2 linked regions of the Methanosarcina mazei S-6 genome follow. The main gene of each other region encodes a partner of the protein of the gene in region 2 in a complex. Links are inferred from orthologs where the notes say so. Each region holds a gene or a part of one and is shown on either strand. Other genes may lie near its edges.

Region 1 (12,165 bases), 390 kb from region 2 along the record:
TTTTAAAGGGAGATGCAAGAAAAACTGTGGGCATAAAAGACTCCGATTCCAGCCCCCATATATATGAACTTCTTGCCGGATGCGATTTAAGATGTGATATTATACAGACTCCTTACGGTGCTTTAGGGATTTACAAATATCAGCATGAAATCCACATAGAGTTTCCGCAGGTACACTCTCCGAAAATAGAAATACTTGAAAAAGCTTTGAAAGATTATAATAATCCTTCTGTTCTTGATTGCACATGCGGCCCCGGAAGTTTAGGAATCACATGCCTTAAAGCCGGCGCGCGAAAAGTTGTTTTTAATGATATATGGCACCCTGCAATAGAAACTACTTTGATTAATCTGGAAGCTAACGGGTTTCCGGTAAAATTCTCAGGCAGCGAAAAAGAATTAATAGCATCCGGAAACAACTTTGAAGTTTACAGTACGGATATAAGAGAATTAGTAAATTACCTGGATGAAAAATATGATATTTGTATCGTAGACACGTTTCCCGGTGTGGATACAGCAAAATTTATTGAAGCCGCAGGTAAATTAGGCAAAAATGTTGTTGTGATTTGAAATAGAAATATATGAGCCTGGAATGGAAAGCTGATGGTAGGAAATCGTGGATCAAGATATCAAGTGTAAAGGAAAATAGACACACTTCTACTTTTTTTGAATGAGCAAAAAGAAGCAACTTCCCGTAAAATTAGTCCTCTTGAGCCCAGTTCTCAATACTGGCTCTCAATATGTAATTTTGTAAATTAGTCCTCTTGAGAGAGCAAAGCGAGCGAAAAGGACCGCGTGCTCCCGATGCGCAATTCGGGGCGGAAAGGACACCGCCCTCCCGAGGCGGGACTCGGGAAAGAAAGAAAAAGCAGGCCCGAAGGCCTGCTCTGTTTTAAGTTGTTTAATTTATTGAGTTTATTTTGCCGGGATGATGAGGGATCTCTCACCAGCAGGCACGAACTCTCTGATGGCACCGCGGCCGAACTCTCTCCTGGGCTCTGCAAAGTTGAAGGGCATGAGATCGTCAGCGAAGCAGACCTTAATGAGTGGGTTGACGGTGAATGCGTCTCCACGTCCGGAGTGGGCTGCCTGAGCGATACCTGCGTATCCACCCTGGTGACCGACGTTCATTGCGTAGTTGGGGTAGTTTGGACCACGGAGTTCGTCTGGGAGACCTTCGTCGCCCTGGTAGGACAGAACGTTTGTGGCACCACACTGATCCTGCAGGTCGAAACCGAAGAATCCGAGTCTGCCCCATGCTTCCTTGTGGACATACATGGAGAGGTACCAGCCTGAGAGACCAGCATTTGCGTTTCCGGTTGCAAGAGCGCATGCAACGCCTGATGCAGCTGCAAGCACGGTTGCTCTCTGGGACCCACCGAAGTGGTCTTCAAGGGCTGTTGGGAATTTCTCGTAGGTCTCGATACCATAGAGTGTGGACTCGGTTGCGATGTCTTTTACTACATCGAGGGTTGCCTTTACCTTGTTGTCAGTTCCGAGGTTTGCAGCACCGTTGTACTTGTCGTTGATGTAGTCAACGTCATAGTAGGTGTTGTTGTCGAGGATGTCGTCTGTGTATGCAGCTGTTGCATACTGTGTGAATCCTACACCACCGGACATGTATGATCCGAGCCAGATCTGGTCGTAGAGCATACAGCCTGCACCGACTACTTCAAGAGCAATCTTTGCCGGGTCCTGGGAAACACGGCTTGTCTGGATAATGTCTGCGAGGTGACCGAAGGAAAGTCCACCGGGCTCGTTTGGTCCGCGTGCACGCCTTGCCGGGAGCATTTCACCCATGGAGACAAGAGCTGCGTGCTTTGCAGCGAAGGACAGGTCAGCGACTGCTGCTTCACCGGCACACATTGCGTATGCGGAGATGAAGGACATACCGATCTGCATGGCTGCCCACCTGGAGGTCTGAGCACCGTCAGTTGTTCTGGAGACAATTGTTGGGATGTGGATTGCCTGCCAGGTTGTCTTGCCCATGGAGGCCTTAATCTGGGCTGCCTGCTCTTCAGAGAACATCTTGTTGATGTTGATGACGTACTGCTTGTCGATTTCGTCTGCAAGTTCGTCGTCACCGGTGAACACCTTGACGTAGCAGTCGTCAACAAGGGCGGGGTGGGTTTCGACCATCATTTCCTGAACCACTGCTGCACCGGGCATTGCGTGGTTAAGGACTTCGAGGTAGTGGTTGATGGTTTCAGGTGTAACTTCCTTACCCAGCCTCTTCTCGAGGGTCTCGTGAGCCATGTCAAGACCGACGATACAGGTTCTCCTGATGTCATCCCACATCTGCTGCATTGCAGCGTTGTTGACGTAGTGGAGGTCGTCAGGTTCTGCAACGATGTCAGTTCCGGAAAGTGTGTAAGGAGTGATTGCACGCTGACCGAGTGGTGCACCAGAGTGCATCATTGGGTTGTAGAATGCAATGCCTCTCTTCTCTGCGATTTCCTTTCCGGCTTTGATCATTTCGGCTTTTCTTGCGTCCTGCTCAGGACCGAGTCTCAGGAACTTTGCAGTCTTGCCGGTGATGTCTCCACCAGCCTGCTGGTTTGAACCATATTCCTGTGTGAACTTGACTTCCATTGATTTCTTGAATTTAGAGAAAATATCTGCTGCCATTATGATCACCTCATTTAGGCTGGAATCCGTACTTAGTTCTCAGATCGAAGATCCTCTGTACCCATTCAACGACTTCTGCATCGTCCCTGAAGGCTACATTGTCCACACGGTAGATTGTGGTTCTTTTTGCAGCTTCTTCACTGGACATTGGCTTGCCGAGGTCTACTTTCCTGTCGAGTGGAATTGCGACCTGGTCCTTGTCCATTATGATAGTGCTGCCTTCGAGTCTTCTCCTGTCAAGCATGTCGAACATTACACCGTCTTCCTGGAGACGGACAGAGTGACCGTGCACAGTTGCACCACGCATACCTGCGAGGGCGTGGTCAGTCATTTCAGTTTCCATCTGGACCTTTGCGCACTGTTCCATGTCTCTTTCACGGGCTTCAACAATCTGACGACCGGAAAGGGTACCCGGGTCTACACCTCTGAAGTTGATTGCTGCGAAGTATGATCTGAAGTACGGGGTAGCCGGAGCGTTGTACATTGAGTCAGCGAACTGGACGTACCTGACCCTGTCTCCTGCTGCTGCACCGGGTGTTGGTGCCACTGCTTCGCGGACAGAGCATGCAGGCTCTCCCATTTCTGCGAGTGGTGGGTGGGTGCTCGGGTAGTCGCTCCCTGGGGCACGGTGTCCGAGGACTGCAGTTAAGTCTTCGTCGGAAATTTCCCTGAGTTTCTCAAGTTTTCCGGACATGTGCTTTCTTCTGTTAGCGCCGACAGATGTAGCGCCTGGATAATACTGTGATTCGTATGCCATCTCATGCAACTCCTTTATGATCTTTTAACTGGTCTAATGTCGTCTTGACGTATTTTACTATTAAATTTAGTTTATCCCTGGGACAGGAGTCACCGCGTGTAACCCCACTTACCATATCCATCACAATTCCTTTGGTACGGATGTTTTCATCCCTTGGCATCACTAATCTCGTCTTTATCCCTGCTTCTGCAAAATCCTCAAAATCCACCGGAATCTGGCTGACTATGATTGCCGGTATGTCTACCTGGCTCAAAATTTCTCTGGTTTTTCTGATTACATGGTCTTTGATATTCCCGAGGTGAATAACAGCCAGCTTGTGCATTTCGATCTGTGCGACTTCTACCGGACTCAATACAAATGATCCTGTCCTCATGCCTGATTCCGGGATACCTGAACCTGAGTAAAGTACAAGCACACTCACCTGAATGTTTTCTTTCCTCATGCCGTATGTAATCTCACATACCGGTTTTGTGATATGCCTCTGTCCGGGACTCATGGCAACAGCTACAACGTCGGCACGACCGGCTTCCGAAAGAGTGCCTCTTTGAGCAAGTCCTCCTCCTTTGCCAAGTCCTCCACCGCATCGGCAATCAACCACCTGTGTTTCCCGGTCAAACATCATATCTTTTCACTCATCTTTATCTTCATCGTCTTCTTTCTCTTGTTTCTCAATGAAGACAAGCTGGTTTATTTTGGCTTTGGGATCTACCATACCAAGCAAGCGTGGATCAGCTTCAGGACCAAGTTTAGCGTAGTCAGTTACTGTAGGCTTTCTCCTGAGGAAATGCCCTTCCCTGAATTCAAAAGAGAACGGGAGCATTTTTTCGCATACTGCCCTGACATTTTCCTTGACTTCGGCATTTAAGACCTCAAGCCTGATCCTGCCTACACTAACCCTGAGCTCAATAACCTGACCTCCGATCTGAATAGGCTTTCTCAGAGGATGTTCAACCTTTTCCCCGGTGCCAGGACCATAACCTACCTTTTCAGGAAGTCTATTGCCCTGGATCATAACACGGAGTATTCCATCAACCTGAGAAAGCTCAACGAGTAGTTTCTGAGCAGTCTCAGGGGACAGAATTCTACTGGGAAAGATTTCAATTTGAATGGAATTTTCTGTGTTTGAAGCAGAGTCTGACATCTTTAGACCTTTTAACTAATTTGTTTAGAGCGCTCCTGCAACTGCCTTAATTGGCTGGCGGAATTCATCGATCGATCCGAACACGTCGCCAATGAGGCCAGATGTTGATTCGATTGTGAACATCTGAGTACCTGCATCCAGAGCTACTGCTGCGCATACGCAGGGAATTGCGAAACCTCTGGAGTGCCTGGTAACGACGTGGTTACCGTTGAATACACCGGGTCCACCGCCACCATAAATTGAGTGGCTGAAGAATGAGAATCCTACTGCAGTACCCTGTACTTTACCATAGTCGCATCCTGGGAGACCGGTTTCCTTCTCAATGATGTCGTTGAAGTACAGAAGTGTTGAGGAGACGTTCTGGGCTGCACGGCCTGCACCACAGTTCACGAGAGTGGATGCAAGTGTACCGGCTGCGGCATAGGCGTTCCACATTGGGACGTCGTTTGCTTTGTAGAACTTATATCCGGAAGGTGCGGTCTTGTCAACGGAGATTACATTGTTTTCAATTGCCCTGCCGACAATTGATTCGATAACGGTTCCAATGGTTCCGTCCTTACCGTTCTCCTTCACGATGTCATATACCATGTTATTGGCGTTGAGACCCTGGTAAGCGAGACCAAGGAGCTGGTGTCTCTCGAACATACCAACTGCTCCACCCATCTCGAAGATACCGGACTGTTCGTAGATTGAGGAGAGAGCTGCTGCGTTCATTGCGCCACGGTTGGTGATTGCTGCAACGTGGTTGGCCATGATGTTCCTGAGGGAGTAGCCAAGACCTTCGTTGTTCTGGGGGATGCTCAGAATACCCTGAACCTGTCCGCCCATGAGGTCCATTGTCTGCGGGTAGCTTCCCCAGACTGCAGATTTTACGATAGGTGCATCGTATAAGTCTGTTTTAAACATGTCAATGAGGGTCTGGGTAACTGCTGCTGCACCGACTGTTGTTGCAGCCATGAAGTCAGCACCAGCGGCCATTCTGGATGAGGGGGCCTGAATAAGCAGGCTCTTTCCGCCTTTAAGGACCCTGACATTTGTGTCGTCGCCTTCGTCAACCTGGACGAGCTTCTTTACGTTTGCTGCAATAGCATCAACATTGCCTACGATATCGTAGTTGAGTCCACGGCCTAAGATCTGACGGCCCTTACCGCCCATCTTGCCGCTGGCAAGTGCGCCCTGAATACCTGCGAGGTTGACTGCAACGGACCGCTTGGTGTCCAAGATAATCTTTTTAATTGCTGCGTTTCTTGTTGGAGCAAGGCTCATAATGTCGACATTGCTCTCGAGCAGTTTTCCTCTGTCGTCGTAGATGTCTACTGTGTCAGACACTTTAATTTCCTCCTTAATTTATTAAAATCACTTTGGGACTGGTCACCTAATCGAGTGCTTTTGCACTCAATAAATCAAGTACCGCGTCGTTTTTAAGTGTCCACTTTCCCAATGAAATCTCATTCGTTTAGAAGGTACTTAAATCTTTTGTGTTCTCCGCTAGATGAATTCATGTATTTTTTTAAAAATCATTTTATTAAGGTGAATTGTATTTTTCTATAATTATATTAAAAAACAGCATCAATCGAAAATTTAATTTTTAGGGACACCCAAAAATATCAAAAAATTGACAAAAAACTTATTTATATATTTTTCTGAGAAATGCCTGAATTAATGTAATTTTTTTGGTTCTGTTAATACTCACTCATAGAATCATACCAAAAAGATTTAGTAATATCCTCATTATACGAAAGTTTGATATGGAAGTAGTTGTCGACGTAGGTGGAAATCCCGGGGTAGACTGTAGAGGCTTTTGCAAATACTGCTACTTTAAAAAAGTCAAAGACGTTCAGCCCCTCGGCTGCAAGTATTGCCTCCCCTTTAAAAAAGGGTGCGATTACTGTACTCGCAGCGTAAAAGAATCGTATTCAGGCTTCAAGCCTCTCCAGATGGTACTCGAAGAGACTGCAAATAAGCTGTATTTCGCAACCGGAGAGGTAAAAAAGTTCACTGTTAGCGGAGGAGGAGACTTAAGCTGCTACCCCGAATTGAAGAATCTTATTACTTTTCTGTCCCAGTTCAACACTCCAATACACCTTGGATATACCAGCGGAAAGGGATTCAGCAAGCCTGATGACGCTCTTTTTTACATAAACAACGGTGTTACGGAAGTGAGTTTCACGGTCTTTGCGACAGACCCTTCCCTGAGAGCCGAATACATGAAAGACCCTGAACCCGAAGCATCTATTCAGGTTCTCAGGGATTTCTGTGCCCACTGCGAAGTGTATGGAGCGATAGTCCTTCTTCCGGGAATAAACGATGGAGAGGTACTTGAAAAGACCCTCAGCGACCTGGAATCTATGGGCGCAAAGGGAGCCATTTTTATGAGGTTTGCAAACTTTCAGGAAAACGGCCTTATCCTTAACAATTCTCCAATTATCCCGGGGATAATTCCACATACAGTCTCCGAGTTCACTGAAATTGTACGCAGTTCTGCAGCAAAACATCCTTCCATGAGGATCACAGGAACACCACTGGAAGACCCTTTAATTGGTTCGCCTTTTGCAATCCGGAACGTTCCCGAAGCCCTCTCAAAACTTCCCGGAGTTACCAAAAAAGCAACCGTTCTTACAGGGCAGGTAGCAGCCCCCAGGCTTACCGAAATATTTGAAGCTCTTGGAGGCAGCGTGAATGTAGTCCCGTTGAAAAAGGACATAGGCTGCCTTATTACAATTGATGATTTCAGAAATCTGGACCTCTCCGAGGTGACTGAAACTGTCTTCATACCTGGAAGAGCTTTTGTGCATGATATGGAAGTCAGGGAAGCTCTCAAAAAGGATGGAGTAGACAGGATTGTTCGCAGAGGACCGGAACGCCTCTCAGTAGACGGTGAAATGTCCATAGGCATGACAAGAGAAGAAGTTCTGGAGCTGGAAATAGAAGGTTTCACAGAGCTTATTAATCAGATTAACTCCCTTGGACTGCCGGTAGATTAAAGCCTTGATCTACCCGGAACCCGTTCAAATTCAGCTTTAAAAAGAGGAAAACATCATCAAAAAAGAGCTACAGAAAAAGGTATAGATATTAAAACAGATACTATATAAATCCATAAGAAATTATATAATTATCGAAAAAATCAATAGAAAGCTACTCAATTAGATAGAGAGAATTTTGCAGATAAAAAAAGAACGGAGAATGAAAAGACCTCTTTTCCGGAAGAAAAAAAATCCTGCAGGAAGGTTTGGAGGCATTATTAATAAACATTTCCATTTTTACCGGAATTTAGATTGCCCTACCTTCTCCCTGAAGGCAATAAGAATATTTTCATCTTCCTGAACATTCTCTGTTTTTCAACTCAGCGCGCAGACCCGGACATAAAATCCGAGAGTCCAAGCTGCTTAACCTTATGGTTTTCAAACAGAGAGCAGATATCATAGTCAAGAAGCTCGATTCTTTGCCTGGTATAGCTTGAAACCCCGTACCTTTCACCGATCTCTTTTGAAATTTCAAGATATTTGCGGACAGCTCCCTCATGTACAGTCAGTACTACATTGCCCCCGCACTTAGGGCATGCTCCTGTGAGAGGCGGGCGTCTGAACTTTTCTCCACATTTGATGCAGCGCATGCGCTGTCTGGAAAAAGAACGGAGATTTCCAATCAGGTCCGGAAGAAAATGAGACTTTAAAACTCTTTCAGCCACATCAGGTGCATCTACCGCCCTTATCTTGCCAGCCAGGGAGAGTTGAGCCTCCATCTTCTCAATCATGCTTCCAAGAGTCTTATATGAAGATTTCAGAGGACCTGCAGCAATATTTGAAGTATCGTGTGTAAACATAAAGTGCTCGTACTGATCAGGCTTACCCAGCCGGCTGCTGACGAGGTCCATAATGCTTTCAATCTCGGTGGGGCTTTTGATCTCCTGCGTAGCCCTGTAAAACTCAAGAGGATATCTTGCAAGCAAATCAATATTATGGGCTTCTTTGTCCACTTCCTTGGGGTCGATTCTGGTGGTCAACACCAGAGGAGCGTCCATCTTTCCTCCCCTTTTCTCGGGAAGATACGACCTCGAAAAATTGAGAATTCCGTCCATAAGAAGCATTACGCAGTCCTCATCCCCATCACAATTCCTGCGTTTTGAAGCATGAAAAAAAGGATGTGCATAACCTACTGAAGCTTTTGTAAAACCTATAAGGCGCCCAAGCACTCCCGCTGAAGTATGTGGAGCAAGCCCTATCATCAGTACCCCGACGAGGTCCTGAATGGTTTCGGCATTATAGTAGGGTTCAACCTTGTAATACTTCACAAGAAGCTCATCCACATACTTTGCCGTACGCAGCATATACTCAGCCCCATCATAAGAAAGCAGAAGGTCCTGAACCTTCAGACAGACAACCTGGTCGTCCCTCTCAAGCGGCTTTCCATAGATGTCCTCTTTATAGTCGAGTTCTCTAAGCCTGGCTGCGGTAATTCCGAGCTCATCAGCCCTGATATGCGTAAGGGGGATATCGGACATATCATACCTGACTGTCCCATCCTTAAAAATATAAACATCATGCTTTGCACGCAGGATTCCTTTTTCCAGAGGCTCGGGAGTCATCTGCCCATTCATGAGCCTTTTTACTCCCTTAATAATATCCATTCTTTCCCTTTCGCCCACATTCTCAAAAGCCTGCTTGTAAATAGGACGGAAATCCAGCTTTACATTCGCAACGGAGGTCGGTTTTCTCCCACACTTGGGGCAGGTTTCTGCACCTCTCACGTCAATTTTGCATCGGGGGCAGGAAAGTTTGGGATTGGTAAATTCCCCGCATTCACAGCGCCAGAAATAAGATTCTTTCCCGCAGGCGGGGCACTCCCTCAGCCCCAGTTCAACTTCGATTTCCCCTATCTTGGCATTCATGCACGAAGTATAATCTGAAGCAGAGACAAGGTTACGCGTCATTCCTCCTGCATTGCTTATCGGAAAAAGAACCTGAGCAGCAGGAGACATCTTTCGCAGGTCGGATTTTTCCGGTCTTCCCATCCTTGCCCCTATCCTTGAAGGAGCCTTTGGATAAACCTTAAACCCGCTCAAAATGCCTGCGGCTTCTACCATATCACCAGTATCCGGCATACTGACTTTTTCTTTAAGCGACCTGTCAAGCCCGAGGCATAAAATAAACGGGAGAGCTTCTTCAACAAAGATACCGCCTTCTTTTACCTTATGCAGAACAAGAAGCTTTTCAAGCACAGGTTTTATGCCCTCTTTAACAGAGTCTTCGAGGGGCAGTTTGAGGATTCCTTCTCCTTCTCCTTCTCCTTCACCCTCCAGAAAGGTCCCTTTTTCAGCTACGAACTTTCTTAAAGCCTCAAACTCATTTCGGTTTATGTCATGCCAGAGATAGGTGAACTTCGGGTGCAGAGGCACATTATACTTCTCTGCAAGCTTGAGGGCAAGACTGGCGGACGGATTTTTCAAATCTTTCTCAAGGATCTTTTCGGAGCAGACGGATTCGTAATCATAAATCCACCACTCGAAAACATAGGGGGAAGGCATGAGAGGATGATTATTCTCCAGAAAGTCCCCGTAATTGATCAGAATTTCCCCGATATCCACAATTACTTCAACCTGCTGGCGGACTTCGTACGCCTCCTTTATATCATCTACCCGGATAAGGTCTCCTGAAAAAAGCCTTACCGTAGGCCCTTCTATCGAGTCCACGGCAGACATTGCGGCAGCTTTACCGGGCCTTTCGATCTTAAGCTGGGTTCCGTTAGTAATAAAATCATCAAGCAGAACCATACCGGCAGGATTAATCCCTGCTGAAGCAAAAGAAGTATTTCTTGACCGCCCGTACCGCAGCCTGAATCCTCCAGGCCTTGAGGGGTGAGAGAACACAGGTCTCCCGGCGATCAGGTCACGGATGTATTTATCCTTTGGCTTGATTTTGTTTTTCTGCTCATCTTCATCGCTTTCCCCGCTTTTAGCTCCCCCGATAAGTGTCTCGAGCCAGTCCCAGCCGTCCATTTTCAATTTATTCACGTGCTTTTTGACCTTGGGAGCCTTGAGTGCAAGCCCTTCGGCAAGTACAAGGCACATCCCTCCCCTGACGCGGTTCGTTCCTATCCTTTCAAGGTCCCTGTGCCCTTCAACCTCGGCTTCTTCAGTCGGGTCCCCGTCAATACAAACAGGACAGTTCCGGACTATCAGGCGGATTTCATCTTCAGAAGGCGTATACTGTAAGCTTGCAACCCTTTTATAAAGCAGGATTTCTTCCACATACCTCTCCACTTCCTCTTCTCTTGGCTTATAGCGGTCGATCCCGATCCCGCGTCTCACATAATCGCCGACCAGAACGGAAAGTGCCTGAGCAGTCCCTCCAGCGCTTCTGATAGGCCCGGAATAAAAGATCCTTATGTACTGCGAACCGTCATCATTTTTACCAAGGTCTACCTTATCAATTCCTTCAATAGGAGCCGCAACCACCCCTTCCGTCAGAACCGCCATTGAGACACGAATAGCAGCTTCAACGGCATCTTTCTTTGAAGGAAAACTTCCTACCACCCCTTCAGCAACCTGTTTTCCGATCTCAAGGGCAGCTTCTTCCCTGGACATCCTGGCCTCAAGTTCCCGGATCTTTTCAGCAACACCCTTGACTCCAATAAGGTTTTCAACCCTATCCGCAAGGTCTTTGGCAAGAGGGATTTCTACAACGGGTCTGGGATCTCCTCCCCGGGCTCGTGCTCTGTTTGCAATCTCAATTGCTTCTTTTAATCTTGCCTCAAGCCCATCGAAGTACCTGTGCATTTCTTCACTTGCAATAGTTTCACCCATTTTAAAAATCCCCTTTTAAGAGAACGAAAAAATTATCTCTGCTTTCGCAGGGAACCGGCAGCAAAGAGTCCCTGAATTGAGACAACAAAGAAGACAAAAACCCCAGCCCACATCAAATAGTATCCGATATCAATTCCAAGGAGGTCTATTTCAAGAGTTGTCAAAACCATACCTGTAGCCAGGATCGAAAGGCTTATTAATGTCGTTTTTTTGTTCTGCTCGCGGACTTTCTTATAAGCCCGCATCTTTTCCATCTGTTCTCTTTTTTCCGCCTTCAAGAAGATCTCTCCAGATATCTAAAAAATAAATGGTTATCAACATTTGAACCTCGAATCGGAATTTCAGATCCGGGTGTCAAACTTCACTCAACTCTGACTGTCAAACCCTCACTTATACTCTTGCAATTTAACCGATGTCCCTGATTTAAACAAGATGCCTTACTGAAGCGGCTTCTCTTAACCGGTTAATAAGGGCAGCTCCAAGTCCTGAATGGGAAAAAGAACCGTCAGCAAGGATCACATCCAGCCCTGCTGCGTCAAGTGTCCTGAGCCCTTCAAATAATCTCTTTGCGGCTCCTTCCGGCTCTTTTCGGGACCCCAGTAAAAAGCAGTCGTGGACATTCAACTCTTCGGCAGTAAAAAAACCTGCGGTCTCATCACTGAGTAAAAGCCCGACTTTCTGGCCTTTGCTCACATGTTCTTCCAGCAAAATACCAATCTGTTCAGAAACTTTTTCTTCGCTTTTCCCTTCGACGAGCACGACCTGTGTATTGGGAGTGTAATGGCTGTACTTCTGTCCTGCCTGTTTTTCAGGCATAAGCATTCCAGACCCGGATTCGGCT
Region 2 (12,384 bases):
AAGTAGATGCGGTTACCAGCTCGTTTATTTCTGACGACAGTCTCAGGGAAGTGCCTGCTCCTTATGAAAATTTTGAGCAGAGAAGAGAAGGTGCCATTTCGGTAAGGACAGTTGGATACGGGACAGGTAGAATATATATTTCAAGAGAAGAACGCCCTTCAAGCCTTGTGCATTCTGTCGTGGGACAGGTAACAAAAGGGCTCGAACTCATAAAACTTGCAGAAAAGGGGCAAAAACTGTCAGTAGAAAGTCTTCCTCCCCAGATCGTCCTTCTAGGGCACAGCTTTGAAGAGGTGGAGCCTTTACTTTCCTCTATTGGAGTTGAACTGATAAAAGAAGGCTACGCCGGAGAAAATTCGGTGATTGTCAGGCAGGAACCCCCAACTACCCTGGAAATTCTCGGAGAGGCTAAAGTAAAGGCATATGCCGTAGCCAGGACAAAACTCATCGAGGTTGAACTTTATACGGAGATAGCTCCAAAATCTATTGACTTTTTCCGCCACGCTCTTGATCTTAAAACCAAAACCGTCGGAAAACTTCCCGTTCATATGATATACGAGACCACTTACCTTTTTAAAACGGAAAAGGAAATGGTGAAATATAAGGAAATCCTCCCTGAAAACACGCCTGAGAAGAAAGTACTGGCTGGGGAAATAGGAATCACAAACCAGGCAGCAAAGAGAATGGGTACAATAGGAGTCAGACTTATAGATGACGATCTTTTCGGCCCCACAGGAGAGAAATTCTCTTCCACAAACATTATCGGCAGAATTGTCGAGCCTGACAGACTCAAAGGCATCAAAGAAGGAGATGCCATATACATAACCGAAGTTGCACGCAAAGAAAATGGTGGCCAGAAAAATTGAGAACAGGGATAAGAATAATTAGTGAAGTATAAAAATAGCCGCATAAATTGATAAGTAATGCAACAATAAAATAATACATAAGCGAAATAAATACCCGATGCTTGAGTGGATTCACATATTTTGATTTTTTTTCAGGTGAAGTCTCCCGAAGCTAAGGAGAGACAGAAAATGACAGAGATAAAAAAGGAAGAGATTACGAAAGTTATTGTAATCAGTTCGGATAAAGTGCTGCCTTCAGACGCAGCCATGAAGATTTACGAATCAGAGTTTCCGGTTACTGTAAAGGAAACCTGCTTTGGATTGATTGTAACAGGTCCTAAAGAAGATGTTTTATCAGTGGCCGAAAAGATCCGGGAACTGGATAAAAACCATATTTTTATAAAAGATAGGGGATTTCCTGCTGGCGACGAGAGACGCTGCCGGGCAAGCCGGGGGGGAGGTCCGAGACCTGGATTCCATTTCCTGAGAGAAGAAGTTGAGATGCTCCCTGCCATAGGGGCTGCACTCGATGACCTGGAAGCAAAAGGATGTGTAAAAGAGAAGCCAGAGGAGAAACGCAGACTTAAAGTTTCGGAGCTTGAAAAAGTTATTGAAGCGGAACTTTCGAGGTGAATTTTTTGGTAAAGGTTTTCATTTACCCTATAAACAGTCTTATTCTTGCTGATCTTGTTGAACGTTTCGGGCACAGGCCCCTTAGCATGATGAACCAGATACGAGAAAAAGTTACAAACATCGGCCTGGACTCTCCCCCTATTAATATCACTTCCGAAGACCCTAAACTTGGTCTTAAATATGCTGCAATTGAAGTGCCTGCCGGAGTAAGAGGAAGGATGTCACTTATAGGTCCACTGATAGAAGAGACCGAAGCTGCAATTATAGTTGAAAATCCTCCTGCTAATTTTGGCTGTGTGGGCTGTAACCGTACAAATGAGTTAATGAAATATCTGGTCCGCTCAAAAAATGTCCCCATACTTGAAGTAAAGTATCCTGAATCCAGTGAAGAAGCCCGGGATTTTGTAAGCCAGATCGCAGAATTCCTGGAATCATTGCCTAAAGAAAATTCTGAAGAAAGTAATAAGGCAGACAAAGAAAAAACAGCTGAAGAGGAGGACAGTAAATGAGCACTGAAGAATCCGGACTTGTCAAGATTGCCCTGGTGTCCTGCGGCTCCGAATATGCGGGAGTCCAGCCTGAATTTGATGAAGCTGCAGCCAAAGTGAAAGCAAAATTTATTTTTCCTGAAGTTGACGTTGCATCCATAGACACCATAGGCAGGGATTTCGGGCTTGAAGTTGCAAGCGGAGACCTGAGGCTTATGATGGCTCGGGCAAAAGCTGTCGTTGAAGGGACAACCAATGCCGATGGAGTCTTTATCACTACCTGCTTTCGCTGTGCAGAAGGAGCTATCGTACGGAACGAGGTCAGAAGGTACATCCATAGACACTCGAATATTCCGGTTATTAGCTACTCTTTTACCGAGAGCACCACTGCAGGTACTCTGCTCACCCGACTGGAAGCCCTTACTACAATTGTCAGACGCAGGCACCTCCTTACAAGGGAAGTTCAGCACGGGCTTACTGCCGGGATAGACTCAGGGTCAACAACTACAAAAGCAGTGGTAATGAAGGACAATAAAATAATAGGCAAAGGGTGGGTGCCGACAACAAAAGTCATTGAGAGCGCTGAAGAAGCATACTCTATTGCCCTGAAAGAAGCCGGAGTTTCCAGGGAAGAAGTCCAGGCTATGGGAACGACAGGATACGGACGCTTCCTTATAGGAAACCATTTTAACGCTCAGCTTATCCAGGAAGAGATAACCGTCAATTCAAAGGGAGCGGTCTATCTCGCAGACAGGCAGAAGGGGCCTGCAACAGTTATTGACATAGGCGGGATGGACAACAAGGCGATCTCGGTTGAAGATGGAATTCCGGGAATGTTTACAATGGGCGGGATCTGCGCCGGAGCTTCAGGACGTTTCTTTGAAATGATTTCAAAAAGACTTGGTGTGGATATCACCGAACTTGGAGCTCTTGCAGTTAAAGGTATGCATGAAAATGTATCCATGAACAGCTACTGCATAGTTTTCGGGATTCAGTCCCTTGTAAATTCCCTTGCCAAAGGGTCCACCCCTGAAGATGTAGCCGCTGCTGCATGTTATAGTGTGGTAGAGCAGATTTATGAGCAGCAGCTTCAGGAAGTTGACGTAAAAGAACCCCTGATTCTCGTAGGCGGCTCTTCCCTGATCGAAGGGGTTCCAAAAGCCCTTGGAAAGCTTCTCAAGATCGATGTCCTTGTTCCTGAAAACTCCCACCTGATAGGGGCAGTAGGAGCAGCACTTCTTGCTTCCGGCTTCGTGGAGGAGTGAGATCAAAATGGATTCGCTTGAGACCTTTGTTGTCGAGTCCGCAATTGATTCGGAAACGGAGTTTTACAGAAAGATCATCGAGGACAACCTTGCGAGTCTCAAGCTTGCCCCTGCAATAGGAAGAATCAAGGTAGTACTGAGACCTGAAGATTCCCTTTTCCAGATGGCAATCATCCTGAGGGATGTAGGCACCAGGGTTACGACAATCGATATTGCCGACGTGGAAACAAAACCCGTCGCCGGCGAAGTAGTGATCTCTATTAAAAAAGAACAGTATATCCCGGAACTGCTTGTAAAACTCTGGGAACGCTACGGAAAAGCAAACATCAGTCAGCCGGACCGCTGGACAGTGACCATCAGTACGGATAAGCCTGCAGAAGAGGCTGAATTTATTAAAGAAATGCTGATTGCAGATCCCAGGCACAGGCTTCATGAAAACCTTGTGGACTTTGCAATCCGGGTAACACCAGAGGGTTTCAGGGTGCGCTACCACCTTTATAAAGGCAATCGCTTTGTATTTGTAGCATCAGAAGAAACATTAGAGCGTGAGTGGATCGAAGAAGCAGGAGCAATGCTAGACGAATTAATGGAAGGAGGGAAAAAGTAAGATGGCTGTACTCCTACCCTATCTTTATACCGGCGGAGTCCATAAGCACGGGCTTCTAATCGAGCTGATGGAAGACCTTGGAGGATACATAATTCAGAAAGTGGTTACAGGGACCGAAGTCAATCTCATAATGCTTGTGCCTGAAAAAGACGTTGATATTGTGAAAAAACTTTCTAAAGAACTGCTTGGAATACTGGTGGAAGCGCCTTTAACAGGTGTGGAAATCGCAGTTGTATCCCCAACACTTGCTTCTCATCACCTGCCCCACTCAGCCTGCGATGTAGCAGAATACCTGCGTCACCCCGGAGCCAATACGAACATGTTAGGGCTCGCACGAGGGATGGGGCGAAGGGTATCCCTTTCAATGGACTACGAAAGGAAGCTGATTAACGAGCACGATATTGCAGTTTTCACCTTTGGCTCTTTCAGTGACTGCATCACAAAAAAGAAGCCAAAACTTTTTGAAGGCATAGAGATACCCATTGTGGTGACAGGTGGGCCTTCAGATCTTAAAACGGAGGATATTCAGGGAGCAGACCTCTACGTAGGAAATATCGGAAGAGTTTCCCACAGGTTAAGAAGAACTGAGGAAGTTAATGCCCTTGAGAATCTTAACCAGGAGGTTTCAAAAATAGCGGACAGTATTCGCAAACAGCAGGCAAGAGATCCTCTGGCAGTACTTCCTGCAAGGGTGATGAAAGAGATAGAAAATCAGGTCCCGGAAATCCGTACTGTGCTCTCTCCCGCCCCGCTTACCCTTCAGCTCGATGGGGTCAGGGTAAAACTGCCGTATGACCAATTCCATGAAAAGATAGAAAAGCTGGAGTTTGATGAAGGGGTTACTCTTTCAGAGCTTGCAAATATTTCGCGATCAAAAATGAAAAATTATATATTGATAAAAATCAAATCTAAATCCGACATAGGTTTTGCAATTTGACCCGGATTCTGTTGAGCTAAAACTATCCATTTTACATTTTTACTGGGTTTGTGCCTTTTCACTTATCCTTAAAACTGTAAAACCCGACCCGGAAAATGGGTCTAGCCCGGTTTCCACGTTAATCTATGCTGGTGGTTTCATATGGAACTTGAGGATATTGTGGAAATTTTAAAAAATGATCCCCAAAAAGTCATTCCTAAGCTCCTTGATGACGTTCGGGAGCAGTATGGAGAAGTCCCCTATATTATGAATTTTATGAAAGATCTCCCTGAGATCTTCATTCCGAAAACCCTTTATGATAACTCCATCATGCGGGAGGTAAAAAATCTCGACCAGGATACCGTGGAACTTATCTCCATTGGAGTGGCTTCTGCCCTTCGCTGTGAACACTGTTTGAAGATGCATGTAAGAATAGCTAAAAGAAGAGGGATTTCAAAAGAAAAAATATTTTCTGCAATAATGATAGGGGCATCTCTGTCAAATGCTGCGGTGCTTGCAGAAAGTACAAGAGCTCTTGCTTCGGAATTTCCAGATGAGAATGGAAAAAATAAAGAAGAAAAAAACGAAGAAAAAGAGCAATGCGACGACCCTGACTGCGAGGTATGCAATATTGCCGGAGCACATATAAAGCAAACATGAATGAAAGCAGGCATGAATGAAATAAACATGTAAACCTGAAATTTAACTTTTTCAAACTGGTGGATTAAAGAACCAGTTTTCAATACTTGATTTTAAAGACATTTTCTGGTCTGTTTTATCAAAAAGTGAACCTGAGATCCAGATAGGTTTCCAGGCGAATAGATCCGCGTCAAAGTCATTATAACCATGGAACTACTTTTTGAAAAATATATTTCTAACACTGATTAACTCAAGCTGTAAACGCCAGATTAACTGTAAACATAAAAATTGCTATAAATACCAGATTAACTGTAAACATCAAACTCACGCAGGCTCGAATCAGAACCCATACTGTTTGTACAGTAGTATACCTGAAAATAGTTTAAACAAATCAATGCTGATACGGGGGCTCATCTTTATTAATCAAAAAAAAATAAATCTAATAATATTATCCTTCGTTTTATTGCTGATAGTATTTTTAATACCTGCCGTTTCCGCAGAATCCGGGGAAGTCCCGGAAAAAATTCTCGATAAACCCTGGGACCATTCCCCAATCACAGTATACATTGACGATAAGAATACCCCTTCCCGTTACAGCCCCACATATTATGAACAGGTAGAAAAAGCTCTTGAATACTGGGAAGAAGGAGGAAACGGGAACCTTAATTATACCCCTGTTTTTGAGATCGTTGATTCCGAAAATGCTGACATAAAGATAAGGTGGGTTGAAAACCTTGAGAAAGTAGAGGACGCTCCTTCAGGTGTGGCAGGCTATGCAAAGCCGAGGATATCCGGAGACCGTTTCATTGAAGTTGAAATAGTACTTGAGGTTGGGAATTATCAGGGCAGGTCATGGCGCCAGTATGGAGACTCAACCATGCTCAGCATTTCAAAGCATGAGCTTGGACATGCCCTTGGTCTCGGTCACAGCGATAACCCGAGGGATATAATGTATCCGAAATATGAAATGAGGGATAACATTAATCCCATATTGTGGAGCAGGTATGGAGGCCTGATACGTGCAGCAATTTTTTTAGCTCTTGCAGTCCTGCTCTTCCTGGGGATAAGCTGGCAGAAAAGCCGAAGAAAAAGAAAAAAACTCGAAGATGAGTATTTTAAAGAATAAAAAATCCAAAGGATAAAAAATGCAATACTCAGATTAAATAAAGAGCTTTGAAGGTTTTTTGTTCTCACGATCAAACCTTTCAAAGAAATCCCGGAAATAAGCCGGGAGCGTCTCCATACCGAGAATCTTTTCCAGCGAGACCCAGGAATATTCAATGTGCTCATAGCTCAATTTAACGTCAGCGACAACATACCCCCCATCAAACACGATAGCAATGACCTTCTTTTCAGTGAGTTCAAAGTTTACCTGCCCTGCAATATCCCCGGGAACCATTGTAATTCCGGTTTCCTCCCAGACTTCACGCGCAACCCCTTCTTTAAGAGACTCGTCCGGGTTTACCTTTCCTCCCGGAAGGTCCCACTTTCCTGCATTGGTGCGGGAATTTTCCGAGCGCCTGAGCAGCAGAAATTCCCCTTTTTCGTTCCGGATGAGAGCATATACGGAAATGATATAAGGTTTCTCCAGGTTCATGTAATATTATCTACAATTTCTCTGCCTTAAAGAATGGCTCTTTCAAGATTTTCACGGTAAAAATTACAATTAAAGCTCATTCTCAAAAAGCATTTTCAAAATTTAAGCATCAAGAAAGCCCAGAAAAGATTAAAAGATATGAAAAGGGATTTTGATATGGTTTACCGGACAGGAAAAACAGTATATATAGACCTTGGCTCGGAATCGGTTAATGCTGTAGAGACTGATGAAAAGTTAGTCCTCAATTACCTTGGGGGGAGAGGGCTCGGAGTAAAACTGCTTTCCGAACTGGCAGATGCTGATATTGATCCCCTCAGCCCGTTAAATCCACTTATTTTCACTGCAGGGCTGATCACGGGACTTGCTCCCATGTCTTCAGGTGCAGTTGTTACATCGAAATCCCCCCTCACAGGCACGGTATTCAGCTGGAACACAGGCGGAGGCTTTGGAAGGGAACTGAAAACAGCTGGAATTGATGCGCTTGTCATTACCGGAAAAGCAAAGAGGCCTTCTCTTGTGGAGGTAAAGGGCGAGAAGATAAAAGTCAGGCAGGCAGACCATTTATGGGGTAAAAATACGGGAGCATGTACCGAAGCCCTGAAAAATAAAGGAAGCGCAGCCTGTATAGGCAGGGCAGGAGAAAAGGGAGCCCTTATTTCTTCTTTTGTAATTGATTCCATTCACAGCGGCCGGGGAGGCCTGGGAGCTGTTGCAGGCTCAAAGATGTTGAAAGCGGTGATTGTAAAGGGTGAAAAAGAGATCCTGCCTGCCAGCCCTGAGAGTTTTGGGGATCTCAGGGCAAAAATGTTGAAGCTTTTTGAAGCAAACCCTGTACTTTCCAAAGGGCTTTCAAATTACGGCACTCCTGCATTTGTCAAGCTGCTGGACTATATGGACCTCATCCCGGGAAGAAACTTTTCCGAAAGAAGGACTTCTTTTGCTGACCGTTTCTCAGGTGAGTATATAAAAGCCAGTTTTAATCTCGAAAAAGAAAGCTGCCCCTCCTGCCCCCTGAGCTGTAAACGGAGAATAAAAAAAACAGGGCAAATTCTTCCTGACTACGATTCTTTATGGGCTTTCGGATTTAACCTTGAAAACCCCGACTTTAACTCCGTGCTCCTGGCAGACAGAATATGCAAAGACTACGGGCTTGACCCTGTTTCTGCGGGTTCGGTACTTGGCGCTCTGGCAGAACTCAAATCAGAAAAAATAGAGGCAAGAGAACTTGAAGGTCTGCTTGAAGAAATGGGAGAAGGAGGCAAAGCCGGGGAAGGTGCCAGAAAATATCTCTCAAGCCGGGGGAGAGAAGATATCAGCATGGATGTAAAAGGGCTTGAACTCGCAGGGTTTGACCCCAGGGGGATTAAAGGTCAGGCTCTGGCTTACGCGACTTCCTGCCACGGCGGAGATTATCTTACAGCCTTTATGGTAGGGCCGGAAGTTCTAGGAAAACCACTGATGCTGGACCGCTTCAGCCTTAAAGGAAAAGCCGGAATCCTGCAGGCATTTGAAAACATGACTGCTGTGCTTGATTCTCTTGTACTCTGCCCGTTCTCGGTTTTTGCCGTAGGCGAAGAACTCTGTTCAGCTTTATTATACGCCGGGACAGGAATAAAAATATCTCCTGCAGAACTCCTGAAGGCTGGGGAAAGGATCTGGAATCTTGAAAGAGTTTACAATATAAAAGCAGGATTCTCTCGAGAAGATGATACACTCCCGCAAAGGCTGTTCGAAACGAGTGAATGGAAAGGAATTGGAATAGATAAGCAGGAGTTTAACGCAGCTCTCCGGGAGTATTATCATTACAGGGGCTGGGACAGAGAAGGCGTGCCTCTCCAGGAAAAGCTTGAAGAACTGGAAATCGCATACTGAAAAAATTGAGAAGAATTAAGGGATTTTGGGCAAATCTTAAATTTCTAAGAAAAAATGTCCACAGAAATTAATAATAATCGCCTTTGAACTTTGAAAAGTAATATTTTACTCAAATAAATAAAACTGTCCGGTTTTTCGAGAGAAATCCTCTGAAATTATGTCTGGAAAAACGAAATCTCGCATAAGCGTTATATACTCTAGGATAATTAATCGTATTAGTCTCGACCTGTCAGGTTGCACAGGCATTCAGATAATAATTACTTCCAGCTTTTCTATACGAGCAGTTAAGTAAAGTATGGATGAAAGGGTAGACAGGCTTAAAAATTAAAAAAGCCTTCTTATACCACTTCACCGGAATTGGCGCTGAAAACTTTAGATCAAATCCGGTATGACGTTTACAGCTTATTATAAATATATAAAATGTAAGGGAGAATCACTATGAAACAGCAGGTAGAAGTAAAGGAACTTAAAGAAGGAAAATATGTAATTATTGACGATGAAGCATGTGTGATAAAAAGCATTACCAAGTCAAAACCCGGGAAACACGGAGCAGCAAAGGCAAGAGTAGAGGCAATAGGCCTTTTTGACGGCCAGAAGCGCTCCTATATCGGGTCCGTAGCAAACAAAGTTTATGTCCCGATCGTGGAAAGAAAGAGTGCACAGGTTATCTCAATCACCGGAGACATTGCCCAGCTTATGGACATGGGAGACTTTTCAACTTTTGAAATCGTGATTCCTGATGAATTAAAGGACAGAGTGAAAGAGGGTGAAGAGGTATCCTATATCACAGCCCTCGGAAAGGTCAAACTCGATATAAGGACGTAATCATTGAAAAACAGACAAACAAAAACTCAGGTTAATACAGAGCCTGAGTTCTCTTTTTTACTAATTAAACAATTTACATCAGGTATAATTTACATCAGGTAAGAGTATGTTTTTACCCAATTCCTTTATAGATGCCCTCGCAGACTACGAATCTGCACGCTACGTAATTTTTGGCGTACCCTTTGATAATACCTCTTCATACCGTGCAGGCAGCCGCTGGGCTCCGGATGCTATGAGGCAGGTTTCTGCAAATTTTGAGAGTTATAACCCGGTTTTCGACATAGACCTTGTAGACCTTCCGATATATGATGCAGGAAACCTGGAAACTTCAGCCTCGGTTGACGAGACCCTGAGAGACCTTTACGAAGAGGTAAAGGCTCTGCTGAACAACGGAAAGCTTCCTATTATGCTTGGGGGCGAGCACTCCCTGACTTATTCTACGGTCAAAGCCTGTGCGGAATTCGCAGGGGATGATTTCGGAGTCCTTATTCTTGATGCCCACTTTGACCTCAGGGAGGAGTACAGAGGGTTCAAACACAACCATGCATGTGTATCCCGGAATATTCTGGAAAATATCACGGATAATCTCGTTTCTATAGGTATAAGGAGCGGGCCCGAAGAAGAATGGATTTTTGCCAGAGAAAATAAGCTGAAATACTACACGGCAGATGATGTTGAATCCATAGGCATGGTAGAAGTCCTCAAAGAAGCGATTGAATCGCTTGACTGCAGCCAGCTCTACCTTTCCCTTGATATGGATGCAATAGATCCCGCGTATGCCCCCGGACTGGGAACACCTGAACCTTTCGGGCTGAGTGCCAGGGATGTCAGGACTGCGATAAGGACCCTTGCCCCTTACTCAATGGCTTTCGATGTTGTTGAAATTGCCCCTGAATACGACTCCGGACAGACAGCGATGCTCGGAGCAAAACTTATGAGAGAATTTATTGCCTCTCATGCAAAAAGCTGCATCAAAAAATAAAAGGATAGAATGAAAACATGAGCTATGAACTGTAAATCTACTGCAGGTAAAACGGTAAAAACAGGAAAATATTAGCTCTCAGTATCAGCTTTCAGGAAGCATTTACTGTTGAAATTCAAAATAACCGTCACTGATAGAGCAGTTTCAGCCCAATGAAGAAAATTCGGGGATGGATAAAAATATTCCATTCAAAGACTTTTCTGCTACTCAGTCCTGTTATTCAACTGCTCTATCTGACAGCTTTCGGTTCAAAAAACTGGCTCGATTATGCTCGTTTTCCCTTTTATGCACGCCAGACCGCTATGATCTTATCGATTGCTATGTGCGTGAATTTTCCATTCTTGTCAAGAGTTAGAACGTTATCTGCGCAGGCTTTAACCTTTCCGTTAAAAACGTCTGAACCCCCACAGTAAACATCCAAAACTTCGTCAAAATAGTGCTCCACTATAAAACACTGCATTTTCTGCACCTCGGTGTGTTCATTTTCGCTCCTGTGGAATAAAGGATCAGCTTCCACCCAGGTAATGGAGAATAAAAACCTGGCTGAGCAAAAAACCCGGGCTAATCCTTCAATCCATAGAATTATTCAGCGATACAGATAGCTCAAAAAAGGATTATGGATGTCCTTTTTTTCCCTGTCTGCCGCGTTATATCACCTTAAATCTGCAATTCGAAATTACTGCGGCCACATAGCTATGATTTTATCAATGGCTATATGTGTCAGTTTTCCATCATTTTCGAGGGTGAGTACATTATCTGCACATGCTTTTACGCTTCCTTTGAAAATGTCCGGCCCGCCACAGTAAACGTCTACAGCACTTTCGAGATAGTGCTCCACTATAAAAGATTGCATCATACTTTTACACTCCTGCTGATCTCCCTTTTCGGGAAACTGGTTTTGTTTATTCGGCTGTTCCTGCTTTATTGTCTGGATACAGGTTATCAAACCGATACAATAGAAACAGGTACCCTGTTAAACTAACTGCTCATTCCTTATAAGTTTATTTAAAAACTAATCTTGATTTTCCTGATGCAGAGCCTTCAAAATTAACTGGTAAATCTAGCTTAAGTGAGAAAATCCCATATCATTGATAGACAGCGATTTTACAGGAAATAAAGCAAGAAATATATACATTTTACTTCAGGTTTATTTGCGTAAAGGAGAAAAGGAAAGCTAAGTTTATCTGAAAAAAATATGAGGAGGTTGCTTTTATAAAAAAATCGGAAAAAATACAGAAAAAAAACGGAATAAAAGATTTTTTACCGATTCCGAGAAAAAGTAAAAAAAAGTAAAAAAAAGTAAAAAAAAGTGAAAAAAAGTAAAAAAAAGTAAAAAAAAGTAAGAAAAAACATATCAAGAGCAGTCTTACTTCCCTTTTTCCTCATAGAGAAAGATGTCTTCGATATTTGCGTTAAAAAGCCGGGCAAGCTTGAAAGCAAGGTCGAGGGAAGGGTCATACTTACCTTTCTCAATGGCATGTATTGTCTGCCTTGTGACCCCAACCCTGTCAGCAAGGTTTTCCTGGGTAAGATCGTGCATTGCCCTGTAAACTTTAATTTTGTTTTTCATATCAGCCACCGTATTCCCTGTTATAATACATATAAAACAGGGAGTAAAGCACAAGAACTCCGCAGCCTGCATAAGCCATGAAGAACCCCAGATCCACGTATCCCGGATAAGTATCTCTCATGGCTATGAGGGCTGCACCTCCAAG

Evidence for each region.
Region 1: the proteins of MSMAS_RS02050 (region 2) and mcrC are in contact, whole or in part, in a cryo-EM structure (PDB 9H1L), measured with the Methanococcus maripaludis proteins. The link is inferred for Methanosarcina mazei S-6 from one-to-one orthologs. Residues at the interface, in WP_011170365.1 of Methanococcus maripaludis: Arg6, Glu8, Gln30, His32, Val33, Met34, Gln35, Tyr39, Leu80, Ser81, Arg82, Leu85, Pro86, His87, Cys90, Asp91, Ser93, Glu94, Arg97, Lys98, Lys102, Pro103, Asn104, Met105, Ile106, Gly107, Ala109, His110, Lys122, Glu123; in WP_011171501.1 of Methanococcus maripaludis: Arg5, Lys6, Glu7, Gln8, Ile9, Val10, Asp11, Cys12, Arg13, Ala14, Val15, Met16, Gly17, Gly19, Glu20, Gly22, Gly23, Leu24, Gln26, Arg27, Gly28, Thr29, Phe30, Ala31, Glu32, Leu34, Asn36, Thr51, Tyr59, Arg62.

Annotation. Positions count from the first base shown.
Region 1 is NZ_CP009512.1:82,669-94,833, reverse strand. The notes cover bases 2,194-4,931. They hold mcrC (methyl-coenzyme M reductase I operon protein C), read right to left. Parts: upstream 4,004-4,931; coding sequence 3,383-4,003; downstream 2,194-3,382. Other genes in these bases: mcrB (coenzyme-B sulfoethylthiotransferase subunit beta), read right to left, coding at 4,547-4,931; mcrD (methyl-coenzyme M reductase operon protein D), read right to left, coding at 4,010-4,522; mcrG (coenzyme-B sulfoethylthiotransferase subunit gamma), read right to left, coding at 2,635-3,381; mcrA (coenzyme-B sulfoethylthiotransferase subunit alpha), read right to left, coding at 2,194-2,624. Outside these bases: MSMAS_RS00405 (50S ribosomal protein L11 methyltransferase), read left to right, coding at 1-566; more of mcrA, read right to left, coding at 912-2,193; more of mcrB, read right to left, coding at 4,932-5,851; methyl coenzyme M reductase-arginine methyltransferase Mmp10, read left to right, coding at 6,271-7,506; MSMAS_RS00370 (DNA polymerase II large subunit), read right to left, coding at 7,866-11,324; MSMAS_RS00365 (hypothetical protein), read right to left, coding at 11,357-11,602; MSMAS_RS00360 (L-threonylcarbamoyladenylate synthase), read right to left, coding at 11,748-12,165.
Region 2 is NZ_CP009512.1:472,287-484,670, reverse strand. Bases 2,851-5,807 are described here. They hold MSMAS_RS02050 (methanogenesis marker 7 protein), read left to right. Parts: upstream 2,851-3,839; coding sequence 3,840-4,775; downstream 4,776-5,807. Other genes in these bases: MSMAS_RS02045 (carboxymuconolactone decarboxylase family protein), read left to right, coding at 4,917-5,414; MSMAS_RS02055 (methanogenesis marker 17 protein), read left to right, coding at 3,239-3,838; MSMAS_RS02060 (methanogenesis marker 15 protein), read left to right, coding at 2,851-3,231. In the rest of the region: methyl-coenzyme M reductase-associated protein Mmp3, read left to right, coding at 1-866; MSMAS_RS02070 (methanogenesis marker 6 protein), read left to right, coding at 1,035-1,478; MSMAS_RS02065 (methanogenesis marker 5 protein), read left to right, coding at 1,484-1,987; more of MSMAS_RS02060, read left to right, coding at 1,984-2,850; MSMAS_RS02040 (matrixin family metalloprotease), read left to right, coding at 5,857-6,519; MSMAS_RS02035 (NUDIX hydrolase), read right to left, coding at 6,553-6,990; MSMAS_RS02030 (aldehyde ferredoxin oxidoreductase family protein), read left to right, coding at 7,147-8,862; MSMAS_RS02025 (translation initiation factor IF-5A), read left to right, coding at 9,301-9,687; speB (agmatinase), read left to right, coding at 9,794-10,669; MSMAS_RS19140 (MM0924 family protein), read right to left, coding at 10,953-11,129; MSMAS_RS02010 (MM0924 family protein), read right to left, coding at 11,346-11,525; MSMAS_RS02005 (helix-turn-helix transcriptional regulator), read right to left, coding at 12,036-12,239; MSMAS_RS02000 (DUF2178 domain-containing protein), read right to left, coding at 12,241-12,384.